2 regions of the Agrobacterium sp. rho-8.1 genome follow, and region 1 is predicted to be linked to the other one. Evidence: predicted binding sites of a transcription regulator. Region 1 holds the regulator's gene; the other holds the start of a gene.
What was found. The regulator PhoB, encoded in region 1, activates phosphate uptake and scavenging genes when phosphate is short. The targets are predictions, from matches to a motif close to TGTCATNNANCTGTCAT.
Positions count from the first base shown of each region.

Region 1 (7,342 bases):
AGCGGCGGAACTAGTCACCTAAAATCTGGCGGACACTCTGCGCGTGGTTCACTCCACGGCATTAGAGAATGATTCGGCCTGCGCGACAAGCGGAGAAGCGGCATGAACTGGACTGACGAACGCGTTGAGAGACTCAAAAGGTTGTGGGCCGAGGGCCTGAGCGCGAGCCAGATCGCGGCACAACTTGGCGGTGTCAGCCGCAATGCCGTTATCGGCAAAGTCCACCGTCTGAACCTGCCCGGCCGCGCGAAAGCAGGCGGCACAGTTGCTACGTCACGTCCCGCAGCAAAGCGCCCAACGGTCGCGACACCGTCTGCTGCACCCCGCGCCGCAAATACCTTCCAGGCACGTGCTGCGACACCACGTCCAACGGTGCGCACAGCAACGTCGAACGATCAGGATACCGATACAGGCCGGGTTCTTGACTACGCACCGGTCAACACAGCGGTTCTGCCGACATCGCTGCGTCTAACACTGACGGAACTTACGGAACGCACCTGCAAATGGCCGGTCGGCGATCCGCTAAAGGATGACTTCCATTTCTGCGGCTGCGACGCGTCTGAATCCTCGCCTTACTGCAAATTCCACGCAAAGATGGCGTACCAGCCTGTGAGCGAACGCCGCAGAGCCTGAAGGTTCGAGAAACACATTATGATGATAAAAAAGCGGGTCATTGGCCCGCTTTTTTAATGTGTGAAGTGTTGTGATGTCTTCGACGTCGGCACGCTTCGCTCAAAGCGTCTATTATCACTGCTTCGGTGTGATAGGTCAGAATGGTGCGCCACTCTTCTACCTCTTGAGTCGTGATGAGTTCGGGCAAGCGGAGAGGCACCTGTTCATCGTCGGCCAGATGTTCAATGAAGCCAACCGCCGCAGCGGTGTTGATATCTGCGTGTGGAGCTGCAAGACAATAGCGGGCGTAATGCACGATACGCCGGGCTTTCTCTCTTCTGTCGTTTTTCACGCAGTCTTCGAAAAACGGGCGCAGCTCTATCCATGCAGCCATGGGCGACCAGGCGCGTTCGATCTCATCGCGCAGTTCGGGTGCAGCCTCGATGGCCTTACGACGCCAAACGCTCATATCAATTGTCCACCATCATCCCATGAACTCTTATAGAGCGATGAGCTTGACGTTGGACCGAAATATTCAGGAGAAGAATTATGCTGTGCGCAAAAAGCGTCCCAGACAGGGATCTGCCTGAGCGGTGAGCGCTGAGAATGCCGTGTCCGGGTTAGTGCCCTACGCCGCTAGAAGTTTGACAAGGCACCCGGCCAGATCGCAGCCCTTCGATTGAACGGCTGCTTGATCTTGGCGGATGGTTCAGCCTTGACGGGCTTTGCGGTTGGCATAGCGGCGATCGCGCTCTGCCTTGCAAGCGGCTTCGTCTTCGATGACGCGGGCGATGCGGTTTTTGTCGGCCAGCTTACGGGCGTCTTCTTCAGCACTTGCCGCAGCTTCGAGTTCAGCCTGCTTTTCGGCGGCTTCTGCTTCGAGGCGGATTTTTTCGTCGCGTTTTTGCTGGTCGCGTTCAGCCTGGCGCGCTCTGCGGGCCTCGGCAACGGCAATCTGTTCGGCCTGCTTGGCTTCAAGCATGGGTGCCGCAGCTTCCTTGGCTTCGCGATAGGCCTTCAAAAGAGCAGCCTTTGCGTCAGCCGCGGCGCCGCGTTGTTCGGAGACTTCGTTGTTCTTGATGTTTCTAGTGTTTCTCAAATCTCTATTCCAGTTGAGTGGTCATACTGATCCTGCGATCAGGACTTCTTACCACGTTTCGTCGGGGCGGGTGCAGGGTTCAGGCTGTCTTGCAATTCTTTGGCAAGACGCGCTTCGCGCAGTCTGAGCGTCTTTTCTTCACGAGCTTGCGTAATCGAATTCAGTTCGTCAACCGCATGGCCACGCGCAAAAAATTGCGTCTGCGTCGCGCCGAATGCGATCTCTGCCTGTTTGCGAGATTTGCTGTGTGTTTCAGACATGAAATTTCCTTCCTGTCGCGCCGGCCTGAAATCGGGATCGATTTGCTGGAAGTCCGATGCGTGGTGGATCGAGCAGCCTGGAGCCTGTTACGCCATAAAGGCACAGTACCCGAAGCGAGTGCCGCCAAGCAGCACAAAAAAAGGCCAGGCAAAGTGCCTGACCTCGGTTGGTCTCATGCTTTCAACAGTGCCAGTACATCCGTGGTCAAGGGAAAGCAGATCCCGTTATTTAAGCAGCCTGAAGGTTGCAAGCAGACATTTTGCCCGACTTGTTGTCGCGCTCAAGGTCGTAGCTCAGCTTCTGGCCTTCAACGATTTCGCGCATACCTGCACGCTCTACAGCGGAGATGTGTACGAATGCGTCTGTGCCGCCGTTGTCAGGCTGAATGAAGCCGAAGCCCTTGGTGGAGTTAAACCATTTTACTGTGCCTGTGGTCATAATGAACCCTTTCAAAGCATAAGAGATAGATCGCAGAACTGATGCCCTGCGTGCGATTATAGCGATTTTTTTGAAGAAAGGGTTAGTTCAAAACGCGGTGCTAATCGCGCGGCAACCAAAGCTCAGCAAGAAAAATATCGACAACCAATTAATAGAGCCTTCCGGTCGGATAGTCAAACTTTAATTTTCAGATAATTTCAATCAGCCCTTGTCATCATATCAGTGGCCATCCGATATCGTTTGCTTTTGTTGACGATATTGAGCTCTGAAACGTTCGGGTATCCCGGTTGTTTATCACCCCAGATCCACATCTGTCCAACACATCATATCTTCAGCGTAGCTTAAGCGAGGCCCCCACCGGCTTGTGATGAGCCTAGAGCAACCACGCGATCCCATACGTAAACGCACATTGCTGATATGCGTCGATTATGGGCGCGCGCTCTTCGATGCGTCACGTCGCATCTGCCTTCGTCGTAGACGTCAGGCTTCCATCGAATATCCTGCGCCGCGTACGGTGCGGATAACATCCTGCATGCTGGAGAAGTTGAGCGCCTTGCGCAGACGGCCCACATGGACGTCCACCGTGCGTTCATCCACGTAGATGTCGTGCCCCCATACGCCGTCAAGAAGTTGCGAGCGGGAGAAAACGCGGCCGGGCGATACCATCAGGAACTCCAGCAAACGGAACTCGGTAGGTCCCAGGCGCACTTCGCGGGCCTTGCGATGAACGCGGTGGGTTTCGCGATCCAGTTCGATGTCGCCGCATTTCAAAACGGATGACAGGACTTCGGGCCGGGCGCGGCGCAACATGGCCTTGACGCGCGCCATCAGTTCCGGCGTGGAGAACGGCTTGACCACATAGTCATCGGCCCCTGTGGCCAATCCACGCACGCGTTCGCTTTCCTCGCCACGCGCCGTCAGCATGATGATCGGCAGACGTTCCGTTTCAGGGCGCATGCGTAAACGACGGCACAGCTCGATGCCAGAGACACCTGGCAGCATCCAGTCGAGAATGAGCAGATCCGGGGTACGTTCCTGCAAGCGGATTTCCGCCTCGTCACCACGCGGGATCGTGTCCACGTCGTAACCTTCGGATTCGAGATTGTAGCGAAGAAGAACGCTCAACGCCTCTTCATCTTCGACAACTGCTATTTTCGGCACCATGACTAGTGACTCCGCCAGGCTTGTAGGAAATTCACTCGGTGATCGCACCGAGCGTATTGGAACTGTCGTCCTTGGGACGCTCGCCTGCCGGCTGGCTGCCGGTGGCCATGTAGTAGATGGTTTCCGCGATGTTCGTCGCATGGTCGCCCACACGCTCGATGTTCTTGGCGCAGAACAGGAGGTGTGTGCAGGTGGTGATGTTGCGCGGGTCTTCCATCATGTAGGTCAGCAGCTCGCGAAACAGCGAGGTGTACATGGCATCGATTTCCTCGTCGCGTTCGCGGATGGTCTGCGCCTTTTCCGCCGAACGGGTGGAATAGACATCCAGAACGTCCTTCAACTGGACCAAGGCCAGCTCGGACAGATGCTCGAGGCCGCGGGCCAGCTTGCGGGGCACGCCGGTTCCGGCAACCGCGATAACACGCTTGGCGGTGTTTTTGCCAAGGTCGCCCACGCGCTCCAGATCAGCGGCGATGCGCAGCGAACCGATGATTTCGCGAAGGTCAGCCGCCATCGGCTGACGCTTGGCAATGGTCACGATTGCCTTGTCCCCGATTTCGCGTTCGGCGTTGTCGAGGATCGTATCGTCCGAAATGACCTTCTGGGCCAAAGCAGCATCGGAATTGACGAGTGCGCGCACCGCATCGCTGCACATCTGCTCCGCAAGGCCACCCATTTCAGCGATACGGCGGCTGAGGAACTTCAGTTCTTCGTCGTACGCGGACATGATGTGTGAGTTTGTCGGCATGGTCGAATTCTCCAGTTTCGATGCGGCTGGCCGCAAGCTCTGTCGGGCTCAAGCGGTTCGACGCGATGGGTTGCAATCAACGACGGGATCAGCCGAAGCGACCCATGATGTAATCCTGCGTGCGCTGGTCATCCGGGTTGGTGAACATCTTGTCGGTGTCGTTTTCTTCGACGAGGTGGCCCAGATGGAACATCGCAGTGCGCTGTGAAACGCGGGCCGCCTGCTGCATGGAGTGGGTCACGATGACGATGGTGTAGTTGGAGCGAAGCTCGTGGATCAACTCCTCGACCTTGGCCGTCGCAATCGGGTCGAGCGCCGAGCAAGGCTCGTCCATCAGAATGACTTCAGGGCTGACGGCAATCGCGCGGGCGATGCACAGACGCTGTTGCTGACCACCCGAAAGGCCCGTGCCGGACTCCAAAAGGCGATCCTTGGCTTCGTTCCACAGGCCTGCCTTTTGAAGGCTGGCCTCGACGATCTGATCCATATCCGCCTTGTTGCGAGCAAGACCGTGAATGCGCGGGCCGTAAGCGATGTTCTCGTAGATCGACTTCGGAAACGGGTTCGGCTTCTGGAACACCATGCCGACGCGGGCGCGCAGTTCAACCACATCGATGTTGCTGTCGTAGACATCTTCGCCATCGAGTGTGATCTTACCCGTGACGCGGCAACCGTCGATCGTGTCGTTCATGCGGTTCAGCGTCCGCAGGAACGTGGACTTGCCACAGCCCGATGGTCCGATGAGCGCGGTCACGGTGTTTTCGCGGACGTTGAGGTTCACATCGTAGAGCGCCCGTTTGTCGCTGTAGTAGACGGACACGTCCTTGCCGATCATCTTATGAGAAACGTCATTCATTTTCTTGTCCAGCGCCTTTTCCATTGCTGCTTCCGACAACATATTCATCGTTCTAAGCTCCTTCTACCAGCGCCGCTCGAAGCGACGCCGCAAGAGAATTGCGCCAACATTCATGACAACGAGGAACATCAGCAGGATAATGATAGCGCCGGATGTCCGTTCGACAAAGGCGCGCTCTGCCTCGTTTGCCCACATATAGATCTGGACCGGCAAGGCCGTGGATGGGTCCATCGGCGTTGTCGGGTAGTTTGCGACGAAGGCGACCATGCCGATCAACAGCAGGGGAGCGGTTTCGCCCAGAGCATGCGCCAGGCCGATGATGGTGCCGGTCAGAATACCCGGCATGGCCAGCGGCAGAACATGGTGAAAGATCGTCTGCATCTTCGAGGCGCCCAGTCCCAAAGCCGCAGCACGGATCGATGGCGGCACGGCCTTCAGCGCCGCACGGGTGGCGATGATGATCGTCGGCAAGGTCATCAGCGTCAACACGAAGCCACCGACCAGAGATGCCGAGCGCGGAAAGCCCATGAAGTTGATGAAGACCGACAGGCCGAGCAGACCGTACACAATCGATGGCACGGCTGCGAGGTTGTTGATATTCACCTCGATCAGGTCGGTAATGCGGTTCTTGGGCGCGAATTCCTCCAGATAGATCGAGGCTGCCACGCCAATCGGCAGGGACAGCACCAGAACGATCATCATCATGTAGAAGGAGCCGATGAGCGCGACACCCACACCGGCGGCCTCCGGACGGCTCGACGCACCATTCACGAAAATGCCGGTGTTGAACTGTTTGGCGAGTTGGCCGCTTGCGACGAGCTGATCCATCCATTTGACCTGCTGGTCGGAGACGCGGCGGTTGGCCTCTTCGCCGGTCATGTCGAACTGGCCCTTGAAGGCCGAGTCGATATCACCGGACGCCAGCAGCGCGACATTCCGCGTCGTACCGATCACACTGGGATCAGACGTTACGATGTCACGCAACTGGGTGCGTACACTGTCGGATACCATGGTGCCGATGGTGCGTAAGGCTGTGCGGTCGTCCAGCGACACGCCCAGCGCCTTGGCCACCGCGTTGCGCGCCAGAACCGGGTAGTTTGCCGTAACAAGCTTGTTCGGATTGGTGGCGCGTTGATTGTCAGGATCGATGATCTGTTCGGAAAACTCGACCGGAACCGTAATCGTGGTCTGTTGAAACGCCGTGTAGCCTTTGCCCACAACCGACCAGATCAGGAGGAAGAGGAACAGCAGGCCGAAGGAAATCGCGGCAACGCCATAGGTGCGGAAGCGGCGCTCCGCTGCATAACGGCGCTTGATGCCGATATCGCGACGGGCCGTCTTTGGCGCGACTGGCACGCCAGCCGCCGAAGAAACAACGTCGGTCATTCGTACTGCTCCCGGTATTTGCGCACAATGAAGAGCGCGTAGATATTAAGGCATAGCGTGATGGCAAAGAGCGTGATGCCGAGCGCAAAGGCAACCAGCGTCTGCGGCGAGGTAAACTCAAGGTCGCCGGTCAACTGGCTGACGATCTTCACCGTCACCGTCGTCATCGGTTCGAACGGGCTGATCTGCAAGCGTGCGGCAACACCTGCCGCCAGAACCACAATCATGGTTTCACCGATGGCGCGCGATGCCGTCATCAGGATGGCGCCGACGATGCCAGGCAGGGCAGCGGGAAGGAGGACACGCTTGATGGTCTCGGAGCGAGTGGCCCCCAGACCAAGCGACCCATCACGAAGTGTGCGTGGCACGGCTGTAATGATGTCGTCAGACAGCGAGGACACGTAAGGGATGAGCATGATGCCCATCACGAAGCCTGCCGTCAGAACGCTCTGTGCCTGAATGAAAGAGGTGTAATCGCCAGTCGTCAGGCCGTTGATCTGCGAGGAGATGTCGCGCAGGAACGGGCCAACGGTGGTCAGCGCGAAGAAGCCGTAGACGATGGTCGGAATACCGGCCAGAACTTCCAGCAGCGGCTTTGCAATGGAGCGGACACGCCGAGACGCGTATTCTGCCATGTAGATGGCCGAGAACAGCCCCACCGGGACGGCGACCAGCATGGCGACGAAACCGATGTAGAGCGTACCGGCAAGAAGCGGAATGAGACCGAACTGGCCGACTGATTCCGTTGCCCCTGCGGCCGCAAACCGCGGGTCCCAAA
Region 1 covers NZ_CP192788.1:263,266-270,607, reverse strand. The annotation lists gene RMR21_RS01385 (GcrA family cell cycle regulator) at 103-633, shown strand; gene RMR21_RS01380 (DUF7674 family protein) at 671-1,081, opposite strand; gene RMR21_RS01375 (DUF6481 family protein) at 1,322-1,711, opposite strand; gene RMR21_RS01370 (hypothetical protein) at 1,750-1,971, opposite strand; gene RMR21_RS01365 (cold-shock protein) at 2,201-2,410, opposite strand; gene phoB (phosphate regulon transcriptional regulator PhoB) at 2,891-3,574, opposite strand; gene phoU (phosphate signaling complex protein PhoU) at 3,606-4,322, opposite strand; gene pstB (phosphate ABC transporter ATP-binding protein PstB) at 4,411-5,226, opposite strand; gene pstA (phosphate ABC transporter permease PstA) at 5,242-6,564, opposite strand; gene pstC (phosphate ABC transporter permease subunit PstC) at 6,561-7,342, opposite strand, start outside.

Region 2 (7,342 bases), 470 kb from region 1:
CAATTCCGGCCCGCTGCCAGCACCGATCTCCAAGACCATCAACGACAAGGGTCTGATCACTGCTGGCGTTCTCTCAGGTAACCGTAACTTCGAAGGCCGTATCTCGCCGGACGTCCAGGCGAACTACCTCGCTTCTCCTCCGCTCGTCGTCGCTTATGCGCTGGCTGGCTCGGTGCAGAAGGACCTGACGACCGAACCACTTGGTATCGGTTCCGATGGACAGCCTGTGTTCCTCAAGGACATCTGGCCGACATCTGCCGAAATTCAGGAATTCATCCTGAAATACGTCACGCGCGAGCTCTACGAGTCCAAATATGCAGACGTGTTCAAGGGTGACGAAAACTGGCAGGCCGTTCAGGTTCCTCCGGGCCAGACCTATGCCTGGGACGACCAGTCCACCTACGTCCAGAACCCTCCATACTTCGTGGGCATGGGCAAGAAAGGCACTGGCCTGAAGAACATCAAGGGCGCGCGCGTTCTCGGTCTCTTCGGCGACAAGATCACCACCGACCACATTTCTCCGGCCGGTTCGATCAAGGCTGCGTCACCTGCCGGTGCTTATCTCACCAATAATGGCGTGGGCGTTGCCGACTTCAACCAGTACGGCACACGCCGTGGCAACCACGAAGTGATGATGCGCGGCACGTTTGCCAACATTCGTATTCGCAACCACATGCTTGGGCCAAACGGCAAAGAAGGTGGCTACACCATCCACTATCCATCCAAGGAAGAAATGTCGATTTACGATGCGGCCATGCAGTACAAGGCCGAGGGCACTCCGCTCGTCATCTTTGCTGGCGTGGAATACGGCAACGGTTCTTCCCGTGACTGGGCTGCCAAGGGTACCAACCTGCTGGGCGTCAAGGCCGTGATTGCGCAGTCGTTCGAGCGTATCCACCGTTCCAACCTCGTCGGCATGGGCGTCGTGCCCTTCACCTTCGAGGAAGGCACCACATGGGCAAGCCTCAACCTCAAGGGCGATGAAACGGTCGAGATCGATGGTCTCGAAGGTGACATCAAGCCGCGCGAGAAGAAGATTGCCAAAATCACCTACGGCGACGGCACCGTGAAGGATGTTCCGCTCCTTTGCCGTATCGATACGCTGGACGAAGTGATCTACATGAACAATGGTGGCATTTTGCAAACAGTTCTTCGCGATCTGGCTGCATAGGCTCTGAGGGATCAAACAGAAAACGCCGGGAGCAATCCCGGCGTTTTTGCGTGGAGAGATGGGTGAAACACATGGATGTTTCGTGATTGCCCCTCACCCCATCGTGACTTTCTATTGAAGGGATTTCGGCGCTATTTTCCGCAGCGCATCCCGACATGAATTGATAGCATCAATAGTCTGGAGACGCGTCCAGACAAGGGTTTTGCAATGTCTCTGAAATACGGGTCCCTGACATTTGGTTTTTCGCTGTGCATGCTCGGCATGTTGGCCACCGCGCCCGTGCAAGCGCAGGAGCAAGAGGTTAAAGGCGTCGTAGAGCTCTTCACGTCTCAAGGCTGCGCGTCCTGCCCGCCTGCCGATGAAGCATTGCGCAAGCTGATCCAGAAGGGCGATGTGATCGGCCTGTCTTACCACGTGGATTACTGGAACTATCTTGGCTGGGCGGATTCGCTGGCGTCCAAGGAAAACACCGAACGCCAGTACGGTTATGCGCGGGCGCTAGGCCGCAACAACGTCTATACGCCGCAGGCCGTGGTCAATGGTCGCGATCACGTCAAAGGCGCTGATGTCCAGGCGATTTACAACAGGATCGATACCTTCAAGCGCGCTGGCGAAGGGCTAAGCGTACCGGTAAAGGCGCAGCGTGTTGCAGACGAGATCGCCATCGATATCGGTGCCGGCCAAGGCAAGGCCGATGTGGTCGTCGCTTACTTCACCCGCGAGCAGGTTGTCGACGTCCAGAAGGGCGAGAACGAAGGCAAGAAGATTTCCTACTGGCATAGCGTTTATGACGTTCAGACAGTGGGTATGTGGGATGGGAAATCCATGACAGTCAAGCTACCAGCGAGTGTCATGAGCAAAGCAAAGAATGGCGGTTGCGCAGTTCTGTTGCAGACCACGGATGCGCAGGGAAATCCCTCGGCAATCATCGGTGCAAGTGTTCTTCTACCAAAGGAAGATTAAATTCAACAGCTATTGGATTAAGAAGATCCGATCCGGGCATTGGGGGCTGGGGGTAAAGGGTCAATGCTCCGGACCGGGTCATCTTGGTGCCGAGGCATCAATTGACGATAGTGGTATCCCATCCAAATCGGGCCATGATTTGACCGAAATAGGGCAATTGCACGTATCCGATTCCGCTAAAACATTGCCACGTCACGCATTTTTTTGACCTCGAGGCAAGACTTGCAATTTGCTTTGGTCAGGGTCAAACTGTCGTACAAATGTCATTTGCGGTTGAGCGAGGTTGCCTGATGACGGATCATTCGGATTTGCAGCGATCAAGTCCATCTCACACCGACAACCCCTCCATCGTCGATATCAGTGAATACAGGCAAAGCAAGGATCCCTTGCCGATTACATTCCACCGACGTGAGTTGGACGCCATTTTGCGGGTCTATGGTCAGATGGTGGGTGAAGGAGAATGGCGGGACTACGCCATCGACCATCTCAAGGAAAAAGCCGTTTTTTCCGTGTTCAAACGCTCTGGTGAAATGCCGCTCTTCCGCATCGAAAAGAACCCTAAGCTTGCCGCCAAGCAGGGCGCCTACAGCGTCATCAATGTCGACGGCCGCATCTTGAAGCGCGGGCATGAATTGGCGCAGGTGCTGAAGGTCTTCGAGAAGGTCGTGAAGCTCATCAGGTAAACAGGCAGATTTTCACCAACAAAAAAGGCGGCCCGAGAGCCGCCTTTTCCATGTCTGTGTCAACCGGTCTTACTTGTCGCGGTTTCCAAGAAACTGCAGCAGGAACATGAACAGGTTGATGAAGTCGAGATAGAGGGTCAGTGCGCCCATGATGGCCTTGCGGCCAGCCGTGGCAACGTCGTCACCGTCGAAATACATTTCCTTGATCTTCTGCGTGTCGTAGGCGGTCAGGCCCGCGAAGATCAGCACGCCGATGGCGGAGATCGCAAAGCCCATGGCGGACGACTGCAGGAAGATATTGACGATAGACGCGATGATCAGACCGAACAGGCCCATGATCAGGAACGAGCCCATGCCGGAAAGATTCTTCTTCGTCGTGTAGCCGTAAAGCGACAGCGCGCCGAAGGAAGCAGCGGTGATGAAGAACGTCTGTACGATGCTCTGGCCGGTATAGACCAGGAAGATCGACGACAGCGACACACCCATCAGCGCCGCGTAACCCCAGAAGGTTGCCTGTGCGGCAGACACACTCATATTCTGGATGCGGAAGCTCAGGAACAGCACCAGGCCGAGCGGGGCAAACATCACCACCCACTTCAGCGGCGAGCCGTAAAGCAGCTGGGCGAAAGCCGGGTTGGTGACCGCCAGAGTGTAGGTGGCGAAAGATGCTACGCCGGTAATGACCAGCGCAAGTGCCATCAGGTTATAAACCTTGAGCATATAGGTCCGGAGACCTTCATCGATCATAGCACCAGACTGTGCATGACCCTGGGTCATACGGTTCTGGTAATTGTTGAAGTCAGACATTGTTACCTCTTTTGAGCTCCGAAATTGCTACGGTGTCGGCATATCGTCGTGCTTTCAAGACCATACCCCAGGCGCCGCTGCGGAGCTACAGCAAGCCTACCGAAGAATATGATGATATCACTTCCTAGATACAAGAGCTTTCAGAACCGAAAAAACACCGTATGCGCGAAAAGCGATAACGTTTTGGCGATCAGGATGCCGATTTAATCGTTAAAGTTAAGTGGCGCACAATTTTTCGTATTACTCGCCGGCCTGCCTCAGAACCGGCGCCGCCTTCTGTCCCAGAATCCGCCAGGTTCCGATCAACCCGATACCGACGGTCATGACCAGTGCAATGACGATTGTGCCGATGGCGACATCCGGCAGGAAGCTCGATGGCAGCTTCATGATGCGGGCAATGACGAACCACGCAGAAGCGCCGCCTGCCGCCAGCGCGAAGATGGCGGTCGCCAGCCCAAGTATCATATATTCGTAGGAAAACGCACGGATGAGCATGGCGCGGGTGCCACCCAACGTCTTCAGGATCACGGCATCATGCGTTCGTGCCCGGTTGCCCGCAGCAAGCGCGCCCGCCAGAACCAGAACCGAGGCAATCAGCGCCACCGCCGCTGCCGCGCGGATGGCGGTCGCCAGTTGTCCGACGAGGCGGTTCACGACATCAAGGGCATCCTTGACCCTGACGCTGGTGATCGTCGGATAGGCATTGGTGATGGTCCGCAGGATTTCACCTTCCTTGGCGGGCGTCGCGGACGGATCGGCAAGTGTTGCCAGCCAGGCATGCGGCGCCCCGCGGAACGTGTTGGGTGAAAACACCATGACGAAATTGAGCGACAGCGATTCCCATTGGACGTCGCGCAGATTGGCGATCTTGGCCGTGATGTTACGCCCCAGCACATTGATGGTGACACTGTCTCCGATCTTCAGGCCAAGCTCACCCGCCTCTTCCGCCGCGAAGGAAACGAGCGGCTCGCCGCTATAATCCTTCTCCCACCACGTGCCCTGAGACAGCTTGGCATTGTCAGGCAGATCTTCGGCGTAAGTGATACCGCGATCTCCCCGCAGCACCCAGCGGCCTGCGGCGGGCACCTCCATTTTGGTCACGTCCTGACCATTGAAGGCGAGGATACGTCCGCGCAGCATCGGAACTTCGGTCAATGTACCCTCAGGCGCTTCGCGCTTGACGAGGTCGCGAAAACCGTCGCGGTCGGTGCTTTGAATGTCCACGAAGAAGAAGTTCGGCGCACGCTCCGGCAGACTGCCGGTCAGCTCGCGCCGTAAATTACCGTCAATCAGCGTCAGCGTCACCAAAAGCGTCAGGCCAAGACCAAGAGACAATACGACAGACGGCGTCAGAGCGCCGGGACGGTGAATATTGCCGATGGCAAGCCGAAGCGCTGCCGAGTGAACGCGCGGACTTCGCTTCGCAAGAGCTTTGATACCCCAGGCCACCAGACGCAACACTATGAATGCGAAAGCCACGGCGCCCAGAAAGACGGATGCGATGAAACGTTCTTCCGACGTAAAAATGGCAAGCCCGGCAAGAGCTGCCAAAAGCAGTGCCGTCGCCACGAGATAAGGCCATGAGGGCATCTTGTTTTCTTCAAAACCCTGCTCACGAAACAGCGCCGTCGCAGGCACTTCACGCGCCTGACCCAACGGCAGAATGGCAAACGCCAGCGTCGTCAGAAGGCCGAAGACGGCCGCCATGAAAAGCGGGCCGGGATAGATAGCCAGCTCATCCGGTACAGGGAGAACGCCGTCGAGAAAACGCATGGCAATCAGCGGTGTGATTGCGCCTAACGCCAAACCGATGGCAATACCGATCACGGCGATAAACGCGATCTGAAACAGATAGGTCATCGTCACCACGCTCGCCGGTGCGCCCAGACATTTCAGCGATGCGATGGTCGTGCGTTTGGAATCGAGAAAGGCACGTACGGCATTGGCCACGCCGACACCGCCGACGATCAGTGCAGTAAGGCCGACAAGCGTCAGAAACTGCGAGAAGCGGTTAACGTTTTCCGTCAGCGAGGGAGCGGCTCGGTCGCTGGTGCGAATGGACCATCCTGCGCTGGGGAACGCGCGATTGGTATCTTCGGTCACCGTTGCGCGTTTGGAGGTATCGTTGAGACGGACCTTATAGGCATGTTCCACAAGGCTGCCACTTTGGATAAGCCCGGATGCGGCCAGCGCATCGCGGCTGATGAGGAGGCGCGGCGCAAAGCCGAACCCGTCCGACAGCGCATCCGGCTCATTGGCGACAGTGCCGGAAATCTTCAACCTGACATTGCCGAGCAGCAATTCGTCCCCAAGCTTGATCCCCAGCCGCTCCAGAAGCAGCGGGGCTGCAACCGCGCCATAGGCATCACCCTGCATGGCAAGAAGCTGCGGAAGCGGAGCTGCCGGTTCGGCTTCGAAATGACCATAGAGCGGATAGGCATCATCCACCGCCTTGACCTCGGTCAGCGTCTGTTGCGACCCATCTGCAAGCCGGGCCATGGAGCGCAGCCCGGTCGAAATCGCAACCTGTCCAAGACCATCCAGATACGCCCGCTCCTGCGGTGATGCCTCGCGGTTACGAAGTTCGAAGCGCACGTCACCGGCCAGAATGGATTGCCCCTGCGTGGCAATGGAACTGGTGACCGCGCGCGATACCGAATTCACTGCTGCAATGGCACCTGTGCCCAGCGCGATACAGGCCAGGAAAATGTAGAAGCCACGCAAGCCGCCACGAATTTCACGGCTGGCAAGCCGCAAGGCATTGCGGATATTGAAGACCGACGGGAGCGGAGATGTCATACCGAAACCGCCTGCTTGGCAACCAACGCCACGCTGTCGCTTTCGATCTGGCCTGAACGAACCTTGATCTGGCGTGAGCAGCGGGCGGCAAGAGACACGTCATGGGTGACGAGGATCATCGTCATGCCTCGCTCTGCCTGCTTTGAAAACAGCAGGTCTGCAATCTGCCTGCCCGTGTCGGTATCCAGATTGCCGGTCGGCTCGTCGGCGATCAGCACGGCGGGTGAGGGGGCAAGCGCGCGGGCAATCGCAACGCGCTGCTGTTCGCCGCCGGAAAGCTGTCCCGGATAATGGTTGAGACGAGCGCCTAGCCCCACAGCCACCAGCTCTTTTTCAGCGATATCGAAAGGGTTCGGCACGTTGGCGAGCTCAAGCGGTACCGCGACGTTTTCGAGTGCCGTCATATTGGCAATGAGATGAAACGACTGAAAGACGATGCCGATATTGCGCCCGCGAAACTCCGCAAGGGCGTCTTCACCAAGCTTGTGAAGCTGTGTTCCCGCAATCGTGATCGCACCGCTATCCAGCCGCTCCAACCCGGCAAGAACCATGAGAAGCGTTGATTTTCCAGAGCCGGAAGGCCCTACGATGCCAACCGCTTCGCCCTCACCGATGCTGAGATCGATGCTTTTGAGAACATGAACCTTGGCAGCAGCACTCCCCAGTGTCAGATCGGCCTTATCGAGATCAATGATGCTTTTCGTCACAATTCGCGTTCCTATATAAAAGAAAAGGGCAATCCGGGAGCAATCAGACTTTCGGCCGTGCCAGACAAATTAGGAAGGCCGACATGGGTTTTAAAGCTGCTACCGCTCAATTCATCGTTATAAGCTGCGCATTGCTGTCAGCGCCCTACGCGCAGGCGCAGGACAAGCCGGTCCAGTTGGTCGGGTTTGGAGACAGCCTGATGGCGGGTTAC
Region 2 covers NZ_CP192788.1:2,840,221-2,847,562, forward strand. The annotation lists gene acnA (aconitate hydratase AcnA) at 1-1,171, shown strand, start outside; gene RMR21_RS13845 (DUF1223 domain-containing protein) at 1,379-2,134, shown strand; gene RMR21_RS13850 (DUF2794 domain-containing protein) at 2,425-2,817, shown strand; gene RMR21_RS13855 (Bax inhibitor-1/YccA family protein) at 2,887-3,624, opposite strand; gene RMR21_RS13860 (ABC transporter permease) at 3,865-6,423, opposite strand; gene RMR21_RS13865 (ABC transporter ATP-binding protein) at 6,420-7,130, opposite strand; gene RMR21_RS13870 (arylesterase) at 7,214-7,342, shown strand, end outside.
Region 2: the regulator PhoB is predicted to act here: its motif matches at 2,385-2,401, upstream of RMR21_RS13850 (DUF2794 domain-containing protein).